2 regions of the Clostridium sp. 'White wine YQ' genome follow, and region 2 is predicted to be linked to the other one. Evidence: a T-box and tRNA genes for the amino acid it is inferred to sense, from the RefSeq annotation. Region 2 holds a T-box; the other holds one or more tRNA genes.
What was found. A T-box is a leader RNA that pairs with one kind of tRNA and senses whether it is charged. The one in region 2 lies ahead of leuS (leucine--tRNA ligase), so its partner is inferred to be a tRNA-Leu.
Positions count from the first base shown of each region.

Region 1: it encodes a tRNA-Leu, which carries the amino acid that the T-box ahead of leuS (leucine--tRNA ligase) is inferred to sense. The anticodon was not compared.

Region 1 covers NZ_JAQYUU010000007.1:107,228-114,834, reverse strand. The annotation lists gene PTZ02_RS16360 (hypothetical protein) at 47-823, shown strand; gene PTZ02_RS16355 (hypothetical protein) at 885-1,148, opposite strand; tRNA gene PTZ02_RS16350 (tRNA-Leu) at 1,641-1,724, shown strand; tRNA gene PTZ02_RS16345 (tRNA-Gly) at 1,730-1,804, shown strand; gene PTZ02_RS16340 (HNH endonuclease) at 1,878-2,285, opposite strand; gene PTZ02_RS16335 (hypothetical protein) at 2,460-3,146, shown strand; tRNA gene PTZ02_RS16330 (tRNA-Gln) at 3,249-3,323, shown strand; tRNA gene PTZ02_RS16325 (tRNA-Gly) at 3,412-3,485, shown strand; tRNA gene PTZ02_RS16320 (tRNA-Lys) at 3,492-3,567, shown strand; gene PTZ02_RS16315 (MurR/RpiR family transcriptional regulator) at 3,776-4,513, shown strand; gene PTZ02_RS16310 (glycoside hydrolase family 1 protein) at 4,652-6,088, shown strand; gene PTZ02_RS16305 (PTS sugar transporter subunit IIB) at 6,116-6,415, shown strand; gene PTZ02_RS16300 (PTS sugar transporter subunit IIC) at 6,494-7,607, shown strand, end outside.
Region 2 covers NZ_JAQYUU010000001.1:2,355,378-2,362,984, forward strand. The annotation lists gene PTZ02_RS11700 (sensor histidine kinase) at 1-1,299, opposite strand, end outside; gene PTZ02_RS11705 (response regulator transcription factor) at 1,274-1,969, opposite strand; gene PTZ02_RS11710 (YccF domain-containing protein) at 2,103-2,465, opposite strand; T-box leader at 2,634-2,838, shown strand; gene leuS (leucine--tRNA ligase) at 2,886-5,336, shown strand; gene PTZ02_RS11720 (hypothetical protein) at 5,376-6,110, opposite strand; gene PTZ02_RS11725 (HesB-like protein) at 6,325-6,654, shown strand; gene PTZ02_RS11730 (vWA domain-containing protein) at 6,751-7,607, opposite strand, start outside.

The sequences.
Region 1 (7,607 bases), on a different contig from region 2:
TTTAAGTACTCATATAATAGAACATAGAATGCTTGGAGGATACTAAATGCTCTTTTTAAGATGGTCATTAGCATTAATAATATCAGCATTATTTTTTGCTCTACTTGTATATTATAGACGAACTGTTGTATTAGAATTACCAGAGTTTAAGAAAAACTATGGTTATGAGGAATTAGAGGAAAATTATAAGAGTAGGTATCTTATGCTTAAAGTTCTTATGATGGTACTAATCGTAATAAACAGTTTCATAGTATTTGTTGGTTTTCAAATAGTTAGCAGTAAGCTATTTTTAGCAGCGGACATCATTTATAGTGTGAGAAGTGAATATTGGATTTTGCCATCTGTTGCTGTATCGGTGCCTTCTTCAGTGCTTTTAGCTAAAAAAATATTCAAAGTTATTTTATTAGGAGAATATGAAGAACTGGTAATTTATATTTTTGCACGGAAAGGTTGTCTATCTATAAAGAGCATGATTTTAAAAAACATATATAAAAATGTTGTTTATAAGATTGTGTGTAGATTTTTAATTTGTATATTTTTCATATATGTTGTATTTGGATTTTCTTATTTTTCCGAATTTGGAAACGATAGAATACAGTTAAATGAATACAATACATTAATACAGAAAAATTATAAGTATGATGATGTAGCATATATAATTGAAAAATTCGCTTGGGATGGGCATAGGTTTATAATTGTATTTAAGGACGGTGAGAAATGGAGTAGCAAAAATATACTTTATAACATAACATCTCAAGATGATTATAAATACATGAAGAAGATAGAAGAGCGGAGTGGAATTAAATCAATTGAATTAAAATAACTAGTAATATAGAATTTATAAATTACTAGTTATTTTAACTATATATAGTGCATTAAAGAATTTAATTATCTATAGTCCAAATAGGATTATAGATATCTTTTTCATCGATAACAGATAACTGAGTATCCCAATACTTAATTCCAAGTTCTTTTTGATAAATGCTTAAAAAACCAGAAAAACCTACATTGCTAGCTGAGTAAGAAGGAGAAAAAGGGGTGCCGGTAATTTGTTCAAGTAAATTTATTGTTGAGAAAAAAGTATAATTTTTCTTTACTTCCTTTAAAGCTAGTTTTGCTTCAGCTAATAATAGTTCGTCTAAATTCATTTTTACCTCCTGTTAAATTTTTACCATATATAATATATTATTTAGTATCTAAATTGATGAACAAAAATTAATTTTTTTAGAAAAAAATTAGCAATAAAAAGAAAAGATTTTTGGTGAAATATTAAGTAAATATATCAAAACATGAAAAAAGAATAAAATTTAATTAAAAACGATAATAGTAATTGACGATTTAAAGAGAAAAATGTAAAATAATAATAGGCGAAAGATAAATCAAATGAAATACAAAAGTAAAAGCAAACTAAAGATGATAAAATAATAAACAAATGAAAAGTATATGCAATTGCATATAAAGATTTAGAGACACAAAAGAAAAGTATTGATCAATAGAGTTTAAGATAACTTTATTTTAGTTGAATAGAAGAGGGGCGTACATGCCCCTCTTCTATTTTGATATAGAATATTATTAATGTTACTATAAAGTGAAAAATATATTGCTTTTATATAAAATAGTTGTATAATATTATATGTGATGCAGGTGTGGCGGAATTGGCAGACGCACTAGACTTAGGATCTAGCGCCTACGGCGTGGGGGTTCGACTCCCTTCACCTGCACCAAATATGCGGAAGTGACTCAATGGTAGAGTGTCACCTTGCCAAGGTGAAAGTTGCGGGTTCGAATCCCGTCTTCCGCTCCAAAAAAAAGAACAGCATTTAAGCTGTTCTTTTTTTTATATTTAAATTGTATTTACAGATTAATTACTATTATAATTACCATGATAGTTTTAATACCAAATGCTCTAATTTTAAATCTTCTAACATTTCATAAGTGTAAAAGTAATTACCCATTAAACAAAAAATTAAATCATCTGTAAGATAACCTTCTTTATAAAGTTTCATTTTTTTAGTTAATCTTTTAAGTGAATTATTAGTTATATCTAACATAGAGTAAAGTTCCTGAGTAGTATAATATCTTTTATGAAGTAAAGTTAATAATTTACTTTGGAGTTCTAACTTATATTTTAAATCTATTTCGGGACTTTTATGAGGTCCATTTTTGCCGCGATGATGTTCTTGACATAGATATTTATAATTTAGTGGGAAATCTAGTCCGCCTTGACTTCTGTGAATAATGTGATGAATATCAGCTTTTTTACCACAAATCTCACAATAATACAATAATGTTATTCCTCCTTAAAATAATGTATTTTATAATATTATTATATGATAATAATCATAAAAGTTCAATTGTATAAGGAATCCAATTTATTGAAGAAAAATTTATGATTCACTTGATATAGGGTAAGAAATACTGTATAATTAAGATGTAAATAAATGTAAGAAGAGGGTGGTATGATGAGACAAGCTTACAATTCAAGTGATTACTGGAAAGAACAAATAACACGAAGTAAAACACTTAGGGGGCGCATGTTCTTAGAAGAGCCAATCACAAATAAGACAGTCTATCTTCATAGTTTGATATTTTGTAAAAATACTGGTATAGAAAATCTTTGGATGCCAATACCTTCGATTAAGTTTTTGGTAGGTTATATTGAGTATTCCTTTTTACAAGAGGCTTTTTATAAATGGGCTTTTTGCGGAAAAGGAAATGATAAGCCTTCAATAGATATATCTAATATGTATACAGAGGAGATAATTACTCTAGCTATTAAAAATAACAAAATATCCAAGACAGAAGCACATAATATGAAAAGACATTTGTCTATGGTTAAAAAGTGTTGGGACCTTTCTAATGAAGAAATTCTTACAGAGTTAAAGAAATTTACTAGAGATTTTAATAAGACCTGGTTAGGAGATAATACAGAGTTTTTGTATTTGAAAATTTTCACAAGTGCCAAAGAATTGGCTGATTTTGTAATCGATACCACAAATATGACAAGCATCGGGGAAAAGTTTGAGAAGGAGTTAGGTATAGATCAAGAAGGATTTAGAAAGATATGCTTAATGGCTTCAGAAGATGCAGAATGTGAAAAGAAATTGAAAAAAATACTTTCAAGAAAGCTTACAGAAATTTTATAATAGCAATAGCCTATAGTATTGACAATATAAACCACAATTAATATAATGAGATTTGTAAGTGCGTCTAATACTTCTTTGATAAGTAAGAGACGCACTGATTTTTGGGGTATCGCCAAGCGGTAAGGCAACGGACTCTGACTCCGTTATTCGTAGGTTCGAATCCTACTACCCCAGCCAAATAACTTTTATTAAATATATATATTAAATTTGTATAGATGTTGACAAGTCATAATGTATATTATATAATGATTCTTGTGTTCAAAATGCGGGTGTAGCTCAATGGTAGAGCCCTAGCCTTCCAAGCTAGTTACGTGAGTTCGATTCTCATCACCCGCTCCATAATATGCACCATTAGCTCAGTTGGTAGAGCACCTGACTCTTAATCAGGGTGTCCCCGGTTCGAACCCGTGATGGTGCACCAAAAAAGACCTCGAAATTTAATTTCGAGGTCTTTTTTTTACTCTATAGAAACTTATAATTCGTTAAAGTCTGAACAAAGTATTAGTTGAACTTAAACTCTATAGCATCTATAAGGAGTAAAAAAAACAAATAATTGTGGATTAAATATAATATATGTTAAAATTGATATATGAAGACATTTTTTTAGTAGAAGTGGAGAGTGAAACGAGATGTTTAGTCCAGAAGAAATACAAAGCTTAAATGAATTAGAGTTTTTACTATATAATTATGTAGTTAAAAATTCTGAAAAAGTAATATATATGAGAATAAGGGATTTAGCAAAGGAGGTACATGTATCCACCACTACAATATTAAGATTTTGCAAAAAGATGGATTGTAATGGATTTTCTGAATTTAAGGTTAAACTAAAGATGTTTTTAGAGGAACAAGAAAAACAAATCTTAAACGACGATAAAACCGTTTTTTTGGAATTCTTAAATAGAGCATCATCAAAGGATTTTGATGAACTTTTGAATAAAGCGTGTAATATAATACATGATTCAGCTGAGGTGTTATTTATTGGCATAGGGAATTCAGGCGGTATAGCAGCTTATGGAGCTCATTACTTTTCTTCATTAAATAAATTATCATCTTCTATATCAGATCCTTTTTATCCAGTAACAGGAGAAGTAAAGGAAAAAAGCTTGGCTATAGTATTATCAGTTTCAGGGGAAACTCCAACTATAATTAGTCATGCTTCAAGATTAAAAAGCAACAATTGGAAGATTATAAGTATTACAAATAGTAAAAACTCAACTTTAGCACAAATGTCTGATATAACTATAACTTATTATGCACAATATCAGACTTATAAATATTATGATATAACTACACAATTGCCAGTAATGTATATTATTGAAACCTTGGCAAAGAGAGTATTTAACTTAGCTCAAAATGAGAAGAAATAGAATTCTGAAACAATAAAAACAACTTGTTTTTTTTACGTAACAATTTACAAGAAGCAATATACGTTTTTTAGTGCCCCGAAACTATTTACAGACTTTATGGAAACGAATACTATAGTTTATGAGGGGAGGCGATATAGCATGATATACAGAAAGCTTGATGAATTTCAACAAGGTTTCCTATGGGGATCGGCATCCGCAGCTTATCAAGTAGAAGGAGCATGGAATGAAGATGGTAAAGGCCCATCAGTTTGGGACAAATACGTTAGAATTCCCGGAACAACTTATATGAACACAAATGGAGATGTAGCTGTTGATAATTATCACAGATACAAAGAAGATGTGGCTTTGATGGCTGAAATGGGCCTAAAAGCGTATAGGTTTTCAATAGCTTGGAGTCGTATCTATCCAGAAGGAAATGGACAAGTTAATGAAAAAGGTTTAGAGTTTTATGATAACTTAATAAATGAATTAATAGCTCATAAAGTAGAACCTATAATTACAATATATCATTGGGATATACCACAAGGCTTACAAGATCAATATGGTGGTTGGGAGTCAAGAAGAATAATTGATGACTTCAATGAATATTGTATAACATTATATAAAAGATTTGGGGACAGAGTTAAATACTGGGTAACACTTAATGAACAAAATGTATTTATAACTCATGGTTATGAAAGAGAATTACACCCACCTAAGGTTAGGGATAGAAAGAGAATGTATCAAGCAAATCATATTGCTAGTTTAGCTAGTGCTAAGGCAATAGCTTCATTTAGAAAATACGTTCCAGATGGTAAAATTGGTCCAAGTTTTGCTTTTTCACCAATTTATCCACATAGTCCAAAACCAGAAGATGTACTAGCTGCAGAAAATGCAGAAGAACTTACAAATTATTGGTGGCTAGATGTATACGTTTGGGGTGAATATCCTAAGATAGCATGGAACATCTTAGAAAAAGAAGGTGTAACACCAACTATCGAACCAGGTGATATAGAAATACTTAAAGCTGGAAAACCAGACTTTATGGGAATTAACTACTATAGAACAACTACAGTAGAATTAAATCCTTTAGATGGAGTTGGAGATGTTCAAATGAACAACTCAGGTAAAAAGGGAACTACAGCTGAAAGTGGAGTGCCAGGGGCATTTAAGACAAAGAGAAATGAATTCCTAGAAGCAACAAATTGGGATTGGGAAATAGATCCTCAAGGGTTAAGAGTAGGAATGAGAAGAATCTCAAATAGATACAAATTACCTATGTTAATAACAGAAAATGGATTAGGTGAATTTGATAAATTAGAAGAAAACGATGTAATTAACGATGACTATAGAATAGAATACTTAAAAAAGCATATTGAAGCTTGCCAAGGTGCCATAACAGATGGCGTTGAACTAATTGGTTACTGTACTTGGTCATTTACAGATCTATTAAGCTGGCTTAACGGATATCAAAAACGTTATGGTTTTGTGTATGTTGATAGAGATGAAAATGATGAAAAAGAATTAAGAAGAATTAAGAAAAAAAGTTTTGAATGGTACAGTAATGTTATCAAATCAAATGGGCAGCAATTATAATTAACATATTTGAAAGGGGTCCTTAATATGAAAAAGATTTTACTTGTATGCGCAGCAGGTATGTCCACAAGTCTACTAGTTAATAAAATGTTAGACGCTGCAAAAGAAAAGGGGGTGGAAGTAGAGATAACAGCATTGCCAGTTTCAGAAGCTAGCAAACTTGTAGATCAAGTTGATATGGTTCTTCTTGGACCACAAGTTCGTTTCCAAAAACCTCAAGTTGATGCTTTAGTTAAGGGAAGAATTCCTGTTGAAGTAATTGACATGAGATTATATGGAACAATGAATGGAAAAGCTGTTTTAGAAGGTGCATTAACAAAAATCTAAAAAGTTAAATCTTAAAAAATGGGTAAAAATTAATTTGGGTAAAAATTAATTTAATCAAAACTGATGGAGGGGATTAATTTGAATAAACTAGAAGCAGTAATGGAAAGATTATTAGTTCCAGTTGCTACTAAACTTAATGCTCAAAGACACGTAATAGCAGTGCGTGACGCATTTATTTTAACATTTCCAATAACAATGGCGGGTTCAATTATAGTATTAATTAACTTCGCAATATTAGCACCAGACGGATTTATAGCTAAAATTCTTCATTTAGGAGATATTTTTCCTAACTTAAGTGCTGCTCAAGCAGTATTATCACCAGTATTAAACGGTTCTACTAATATACTAGCAATTATGATAGTTTTCCTTATAGGTAGAAACCTTTCTTTAAATATGAAGGGTGATGACTTATTAGCAGGTTTAACAGCTGTATCAGTATACTTTATACTTTATCCAGGTTCTGTAACTATTGAAGGTGTTGGTTACCTAAAGAGTCAATATTTAGGACCACAAGGTTTATTCGTTGCTTTAATAGTTGGTCTTTTAGTTGGTGAAATAGTAACTAGACTTTCTATGTCAGAAAAGTTAAAGATAAAATTACCACCAGAAGTACCACCAGCAGTTGCAAGAGCTTTCGTAATCTTAATTCCAATAATCATTGTAACTGTTATATTCTCAGTAGTTAACTATGCTATTACAAGAGCATATCCAGATGGAATTCACGCATTAATTTATAAAGTATTACAACAACCATTAACAGCTTTAAGTAATAACGTTGGTTCTATAATTGTATTTGCATTAGTATCTAACTTCTTATGGATCTTAGGTATTCATGGACCAAATACAGTTGCTGCAATCAGAGACCCATTATTTGCTGAAGCAAACCAAGCAAACTTAAAATGGGTTAATGATAATGGAACAGCTTGGGGAGCACCATTCCATGCTACATGGGCAGTTAACGATGCATTCGCTAACTATGGTGGATCAGGATGTACTTTAGGTTTAATAATAGCAGTATTCATTTTCTCTAAGAGAGCTGATTACAAAGATATTATTAAATTATCAGTTGCACCAGGATTATTCAACATCAACGAACCAATCATATTTGGTTTACCAGTTGTATTAAATCCAATATTAATAATACCATTCGTATTAGCACCAGTTATAAATATAATTATTGGTTACTCAGCAA
Region 2 (7,607 bases):
TTTTATTCCTATTGATTTCACTAAAAATACTTTCTTTACTTGGTTAAATAATCTATATAAAACACTGCTTTCTTTTATGACTCCTTTTATTCCAATTAGCTTAACTCTTTTTCTCAGTAGGATATAGGTGCACATTATGAAATAAATAGATAAAACTATCTTCTCTTCCGCACCATAAAAATTGAATACTAAACTAGTAAAGAAATTTAACAAATAAGCAATAAAAATGTTCAATACTAATTTCATTTCTAACCACATTTCTTTATATGCTCTAACTACAAAATTATCAATTAAATTTCTTCTATGCTTTATTACATATACTAAAGATAATAAAAGTAATACAACTGCTACTCCTTCTGAAATAGCAAATTTCATAAAATTATTTTGTCCATATAAAAATCTATCTTCAGCTTGTTTTATATTATCTTGATAATATAGCTTTTGAGGTAGCATTATTAGTAGCTTTATTTTTTCACTTTTTACTGCATCATAGGACCTAGAATCATAATCACTAAAGTAATTACCATTAATAGTTCCTGTTATATTCTCTAGTATGTTTCCTGCCTTTACTCCATCAAAAAGCACATAGAATCTAGCATCTTTTTGTAAGTTTTTAATCTCCTCACTATTACTAAACTCTTTTTCTAAGTTTGTTTTTAATATTTCGTCATTTTCACCATTATAAATTACATACTGAAAATTTTTATAAATATCAAATACTTTTTCTAAACTTTGATATGATGATTTTTTCTCTGATAATAATTCCTTTTTTGCATCTTCTTCAGTTGGTTTTGGAATTTTATTGTTAAATAGAGTAAGTCCTTCATCATAAGTTTTAAAATCTCCTAATTCAGGTATACTATAAAAAGTTCCTTCACCTGTTGTTATTTTATTAACTCCATCATTAGTTACATCACTAATTACATCATTAATTACTCCATTATTTACATCTTTATTTGCATCTCTTTTCTCATTTTCCTTTATTTGATCTAACTGAACTTTTATTGAATTATACTCATCTTCGTGTACCTTTAACCTATTTTGTATATCAGTCTTAGAAATTTCCTTAAATCTATCACTATTTTCTCCTGCTCCATACTTTGAGTATGAATCCATTAATGTACCATAAAAATCAAAAAGATTAGACTTAAATTCTATTGATTCTATAAAACTTGTTTTTCTATAAACATAACCTCTTACCAGTTCAGGTATTATTATCGTTTGAGCAAATAATGAAGAAATTAATATTATAAGACATAAAAAATATATAAATTTATTGTTTTTCAATTTTATAGCCAATTCCCCACACCACCTTTAAATATCTAGGTTCTTTTGGATTTATTTCTATTTTTTCTCTTATTCTTCTTATGTGAACTGTTACCGTATCTGCATTAAAAGATGGCTCATTCCAAACTCTTTCATATATTTCTTCAATTGAAAATACTCTTCCCTTATTCTCCATAAGTAAGGTAAGAATTTTTAATTCTAATGGAGTTACCTTTACATCTTGTCCATCTACCTTAAATTCCTTAGTTAATTTATTTAAATATAATCCTCCAACTACTATAGCTCCTTCAGGTTCTCCAACGTAATTGCCAAACTTAATATATCTTCTTAAATGTGATTTTACTCTCGCGATTAATTCTATGGGATTAAAAGGCTTTGTAATATAATCATCTGCTCCTAAATTAAGCCCCAATATCTTGTCAGTATCTTGTGATTTTGCTGATAGCATTATTATTGGTATGTTTTTGCTTTCTCTTATTTTTAATGTAACTCTCATTCCATCCATTTTAGGCATCATAATATCCATAATAATAAGATGTATCTCTTCTGAACTTAAAATATCTAAGGCCTCTAGTCCATCATAAGCTTTAAATACGTTATATCCTTCATTTCTTAAATATATCTCTATTGCATCTGTTATTTCTATTTCATCATCTACTACCAATATGTTCTCTTTAGTCATATACTCTCCCCCTCATCTCTTCTCCCATATATTATATCACCTCCTAAGGAACCACCTTAAGATAAATGGTAAAATAAAAGAATTACAAAGTAACCTCTGTAATTCTTACAATTCCCTTACAAAATTAATTAATTTATCTAATTTCTTTTCCAAACGGCATTAAACTAAGCTGAGCTAATTTAAAAAACTGTAACCCAAAAGGAATTCCTACTATAGTTAAGCATAAAATCACACCTGATATTAAATTACCTAATGCAAGCTCGATTCCTCCAAAAATGATCCAAAGTATATTAGCTAAGAAGGCTACTCCTCCATTATCAACTGTAACCACCTCTTTGCCAAAAGGTGCAAACTGTAGCGATGCCATCTTGAAACATTGAACTCCTATTGGTATCCCCACAATAGTCAAACACCAAAGGGCTCCAAAAAATAACCATGCGATACTGTGTATTAACCCTCCAAAAACAATCCATATAATATTACCAAAAAAGCTCATTTCAACACTCTCCTTTTGATATATTATATATAATTATTTTTATTTTTGAGTACCTTATAGTTAAAAATTATAAAATCTTAAGATTTATTTTTATGCCACAATATATCCTCCTAATTTCATTCTTGATTTACCCATTGAAATATCATATAATAACATATAATGTAATAACTTAATGCATTGATTAGAAGTAGTAGTATTGAATTTCATTTTTAGAGAGCTATTGGTTGGTGTAAAATAGTATTGAAACAATATGAACTTGTCTAGGAGCTTCTTTGTAAAAGCAAAGACGTTAACCACGTTAAGGTTTTAAGTGAGAATAGTATATTTATTCTAACAAGAGTGGTACCGCGGAATGTAACCTTTCGTCTCTTAATTTAGAGATGAGAGGTTTTTATTTTTATATTTTAAGGAGGAAAAATTATGGGAAACTACGGAACTTCCATTGATAGGAAATGGCAAGATAAGTGGGAAGAAACAAAACTTTATGAGTTTGATAAAGAAAATTTAGATAAGAAGTTATATGTATTAGAGATGTTTTCTTATCCATCAGGAAGCCAACTTCATGCAGGACACTGGTTTAACTATGGTCCAGTAGATTCATGGGCAAGATTTAAAAGAATGAATGGATATAATGTATTTCAACCAATGGGTTTTGATGCATTTGGTCTTCCAGCTGAAAACTATGCTATTAAGACAGGAATTCATCCACATGATTCCACTTTAAAAAACATAGAAACTATGGAAAAGCAGCTTAAAGCTATGGGAGCTATGTTTAACTGGGAAAGTGAAGTTGTTACTTGTCTTCCAGACTACTATAAATGGACTCAATGGGTATTTTTAGAACTATTTGAAAAAGGATTAGCATATAGAAAAAAAGCCCCTGTAAATTGGTGTCCATCATGTAACACAGTTCTTGCTAATGAACAAGTTATAGATGGTGTATGTGAAAGATGTTCCACTGAAGTTACTAAAAAAGACCTAACTCAATGGTTCTTAAAAATAACTGATTATGCTGATGAATTATTAGAAAAACTTGATACATTAGATTGGCCTGAAAAAACTGTTGCAATGCAAAAGCATTGGATTGGAAGATCTACTGGTGCTCAAGTTACCTTTAAATTAAAAGATTCTGATTTAAGTTTTGATGTATTTACTACAAGAGTTGATACTCTATATGGTGTAACTTATGTAGTTTTAGCTCCTGAGAATCCATTAGTGGATGAAATTACAAAAGCTGAACAAAAAGCAGTTGTTGATGCTTATAAAGAAGAAGCTAAAAAGCAATCTGATATAGAAAGACAATCAATCTCTAGAGAAAAAACTGGAGTGTTTACAGGCTCCTATGCTATTAACCCTATAAACGGAAGAGAAGTTCCTGTATGGGTTGGAGACTATGTTTTAGCTACTTATGGTACTGGTGCTGTAATGGCTGTTCCTGCACATGATGAAAGAGATTTTACTTTTGCTCAAAAGTTTAACTTACCAATTGAAAGAGTTATTAATGCAAAAGACGGTTCTTCTCCTGAACTTCCATATTGCGAATATGGCGTATTAACAAACTCTGGAGAATTTGATGGATTAACAACTGAAGAAGGTAAGGTTAAACTTGTTGAAAAGCTTGCTAAAAACAACTTAGGTGAACAAAAAGTTAATTACAGATTAAGAGACTGGTTAGTTTCAAGACAAAGATATTGGGGTTCACCAATTCCAATAATTCATTGTGAGAAGTGTGGAACTGTTCCTGTTCCAGAAAAGGACCTTCCAGTTCAATTACCTTATGATGTTGAATTTGCACCTGATGGAAAATCACCTCTAGCAAAAAATGAAGAATTTATAAATACAACTTGTCCTTGTTGTGGAGGCCCTGCAAAAAGAGAAGCTGATACATTAGATACATTTGTATGCTCTTCTTTCTATTATTTAAGATACGCTGATGCTCATAACAATGATAAAGCTTTTGATCCTGAAACAATAAATAAGATGCTACCAGTTGATAAATATGTTGGTGGTCCGGAACATGCATGTATGCACTTACTATATGCTAGATTTATTACAAAAGCATTAAGAGATATGGGATATCTAAACTTTGATGAACCATTCTTAAGCTTAACTCACCAAGGACTAATACTTGGACCAGATGGATTAAAGATGAGTAAATCTAAAGGAAATACAATATCGCCTGACGACTATATTAAACAATATGGTGCAGATGTATTTAGAATGTATTTGATGTTTGGATTTGCTTATACTGAAGGTGGAGCTTGGAGTGATGATGGAATTAAATCTGTTAATAGATTTGTTGAAAGAATTGAAAGAATTCTAGAAACTTCAAGAGAGTTAATTTCTAAAGGAGATAATTCTAAAACTACCTTAGACAAGGCTGAAAAAGAGCTTAATTTCTGGAGACATAACACAATTAAAGCTGTTACTGATGATACTGATAAACTTCAATTTAACACAGCTATAGCTAGAATGATGGAATTTATAAATGCTCTTTCAAAATATGTTCAAGAATCTACACTAAATTTAGATTTCTTAAAATCAGTTGTAGATGATTATTTAAGACTACTTGCACCGTTTGCACCTCATTTCTCTGAGGAACAATGGAGTTTACTTGGAAATTCATACTCTATTTTTAATGATGCTTGGCCAAAATTTGATCCAAAAGCACTTGTTAAGGATGAAGTTGAAATAGCTGTACAAGTAAATGGTAAGATCAAAGCTAAAATAAATGTTTCTTCTGACTTAAATGAAGATGGAATAAAAGAAGCTTCTTTAGGTAATGACATGGTTAAAGCAGCTATCGATGGAAAAACTGTAGTTAAGGTTATAGTTATAAAAGGTAGACTTGTAAATATTGTAGTAAAATAATAAATGAGCTGTTTCAGTTATGAAACAGCTCATTTTCATTTATAACACTTCACTAAATGCATGTAAAACTTCTTTAACTATATTCTCGTCCATAGGCTTAAAGTTCTTAAAATACTTAGTTTCTTCAAATTTATTATATAAATCTCTAACCATGCTAAGCCACTCTTCTGGTATATATACCCATACCAAGTCTTCCATTTGGCAGCTTAACAAGAACCTTTCTAATCCCCAAAATGAATACTCAGTAATATTATGTAACTTATTAAATCTAATATAATCACTTACAACATCTAGGCTTAATTCATAACTATATATATCCACGAAGAAAAAATCAAATTCTTCTCCTTTTACACTAAAAGCATCCTCATTTATAATTCTAATCTTTGGATTTTCATTGAAACTTTTATAATAGAGTTCAATAATCTCTTTTGATTTCTCGTATACTATTACTTCTTTTACTTGAGGTTTTTTAATTATTTCTTGCACATAATAACCTAGTCCTAATCCTACTACTCCAACTTTTCCTTTTGCTCTCTTTATACTTTCAAAGCATCCTTCTATCTCTAATGGGGATAAACTCATAATTATTCCATCACTTGAACTAAGTTCTAAAATAGCGTTATTACACTCTTCATCAGCCTTAAAAAGATAGTGTTCAACTGGCTTATTTATACCATCTTTTTTTATTATTTTGAAGTCTCCTAATTGATTCTCTTTAATAACTGCATTGTATTCTTCAATTTTATCTATATAATATGCTCTATCAAAGGGCATCTAATCACATCCTAACTATAGCTTTTGCCTTTGTTCTATTTTATTTCAATTAATAGTATAAATCAAATACTAAATATAAATGCACTTAATATTATAATAACACAACTTACATATACTAGAAATAATTATTATATTTCCCCTCTTGATGTTTTCACCAAAATAAACTATAATGTAAACAATAATTATTATCATTAATGAGAAGTAGGTGAATTGTATGAGTAAATTTATATTAAGTGAAGAAGCCTATACTGAATTTAAAGGCTTTTTAGGTGAAAATGATATTGCTGACTTTAATGTAAGAATTAATCTTGCTGGATATGGTTGCAGTGGTCCTGCGTTCAATATTTCAATAGAAGAACCAAAGGAATCTGATACTGTTGAAAAAGTTAACGATATTACATTTTTTGCTGATAATGCACTAGTTGATGAATTTGGTGGATTTATCATTTTATCAACAGATGAAAATGACGGTAGAGGCTTAAGTCTAAGACCTGTTATAGAACCAGAAGCTTCTGGTTGTGGAACTTGTTCTGGCTGTCATTAATCTCACTATAATAGAGAGTTTCAACTCGAAAATTGAGTTACTATAAATAAAAAGTAGAGGATTTCCCTCTACTTTTTATTTATATAATTTATTTCACTATCTTGCCCAATCATGAATAGCTTCTCTTAAGGCTTCTAGTCCATAAGTATTCTCATATTTTTCTTTTTTAACTCTTTCTAGTCTAGTTATATTTCCATAAGAGGTTTCTAATGATAACTGTTCATCTGAGGTTAATACCCATATAGTTCTGTAATTAATAGGTTTTACGCTAAGTTTCTTTTCACCAACTCCATCGGTAAAATAGATCAAAACTTCATTTCTTAAATTATTATCTTTAATGTATTGAAATACTGGAGAAAAACAAGTAGAACCATGCTTATCTAATCTAGGTTTTATATCTTTTATAGAATTTAACTGATATATCCTTCGGATTTCTTTATCACATTCAATTACTTGTATAACCCCTAGTTTATTTTTACATAATGACAATATTTCTTTCATGATGCTTTTAACTTCACCCTCACTCATTGATGCAGAGATATCTATTGCTACTATTATCTTTGGAATGGAATTAGGGAGCTTGCCTCTTATATCCAGTCTATTAGGCTGTCTTCTATCTTTTCTGGTTATAGTCTTTTTATATCCAACTCTACTGCTGTTTATTACATTTCTTAATAACTTCTGCCATACTATTTCTTCTTTTTCACTATAAGCTAGAATCATTTTTTCTATATCTTTAGGAGCCTTCCCCTTATATGCACTAATGGAAGTTCTTTTATTTATATCCCTTAAATTATCTAAACTTAATGTACTTTGTTCCCATGAATCATGAGCCTTCTCTAAGTCAACTTCATTAGCAAATATATCATTTTTATTCTTAACAACATTATTTTTTCTTAAGTTTATTACCTTTTGTATCTCTGTTGCATATTGCTCAATTGTCATATCTTCAT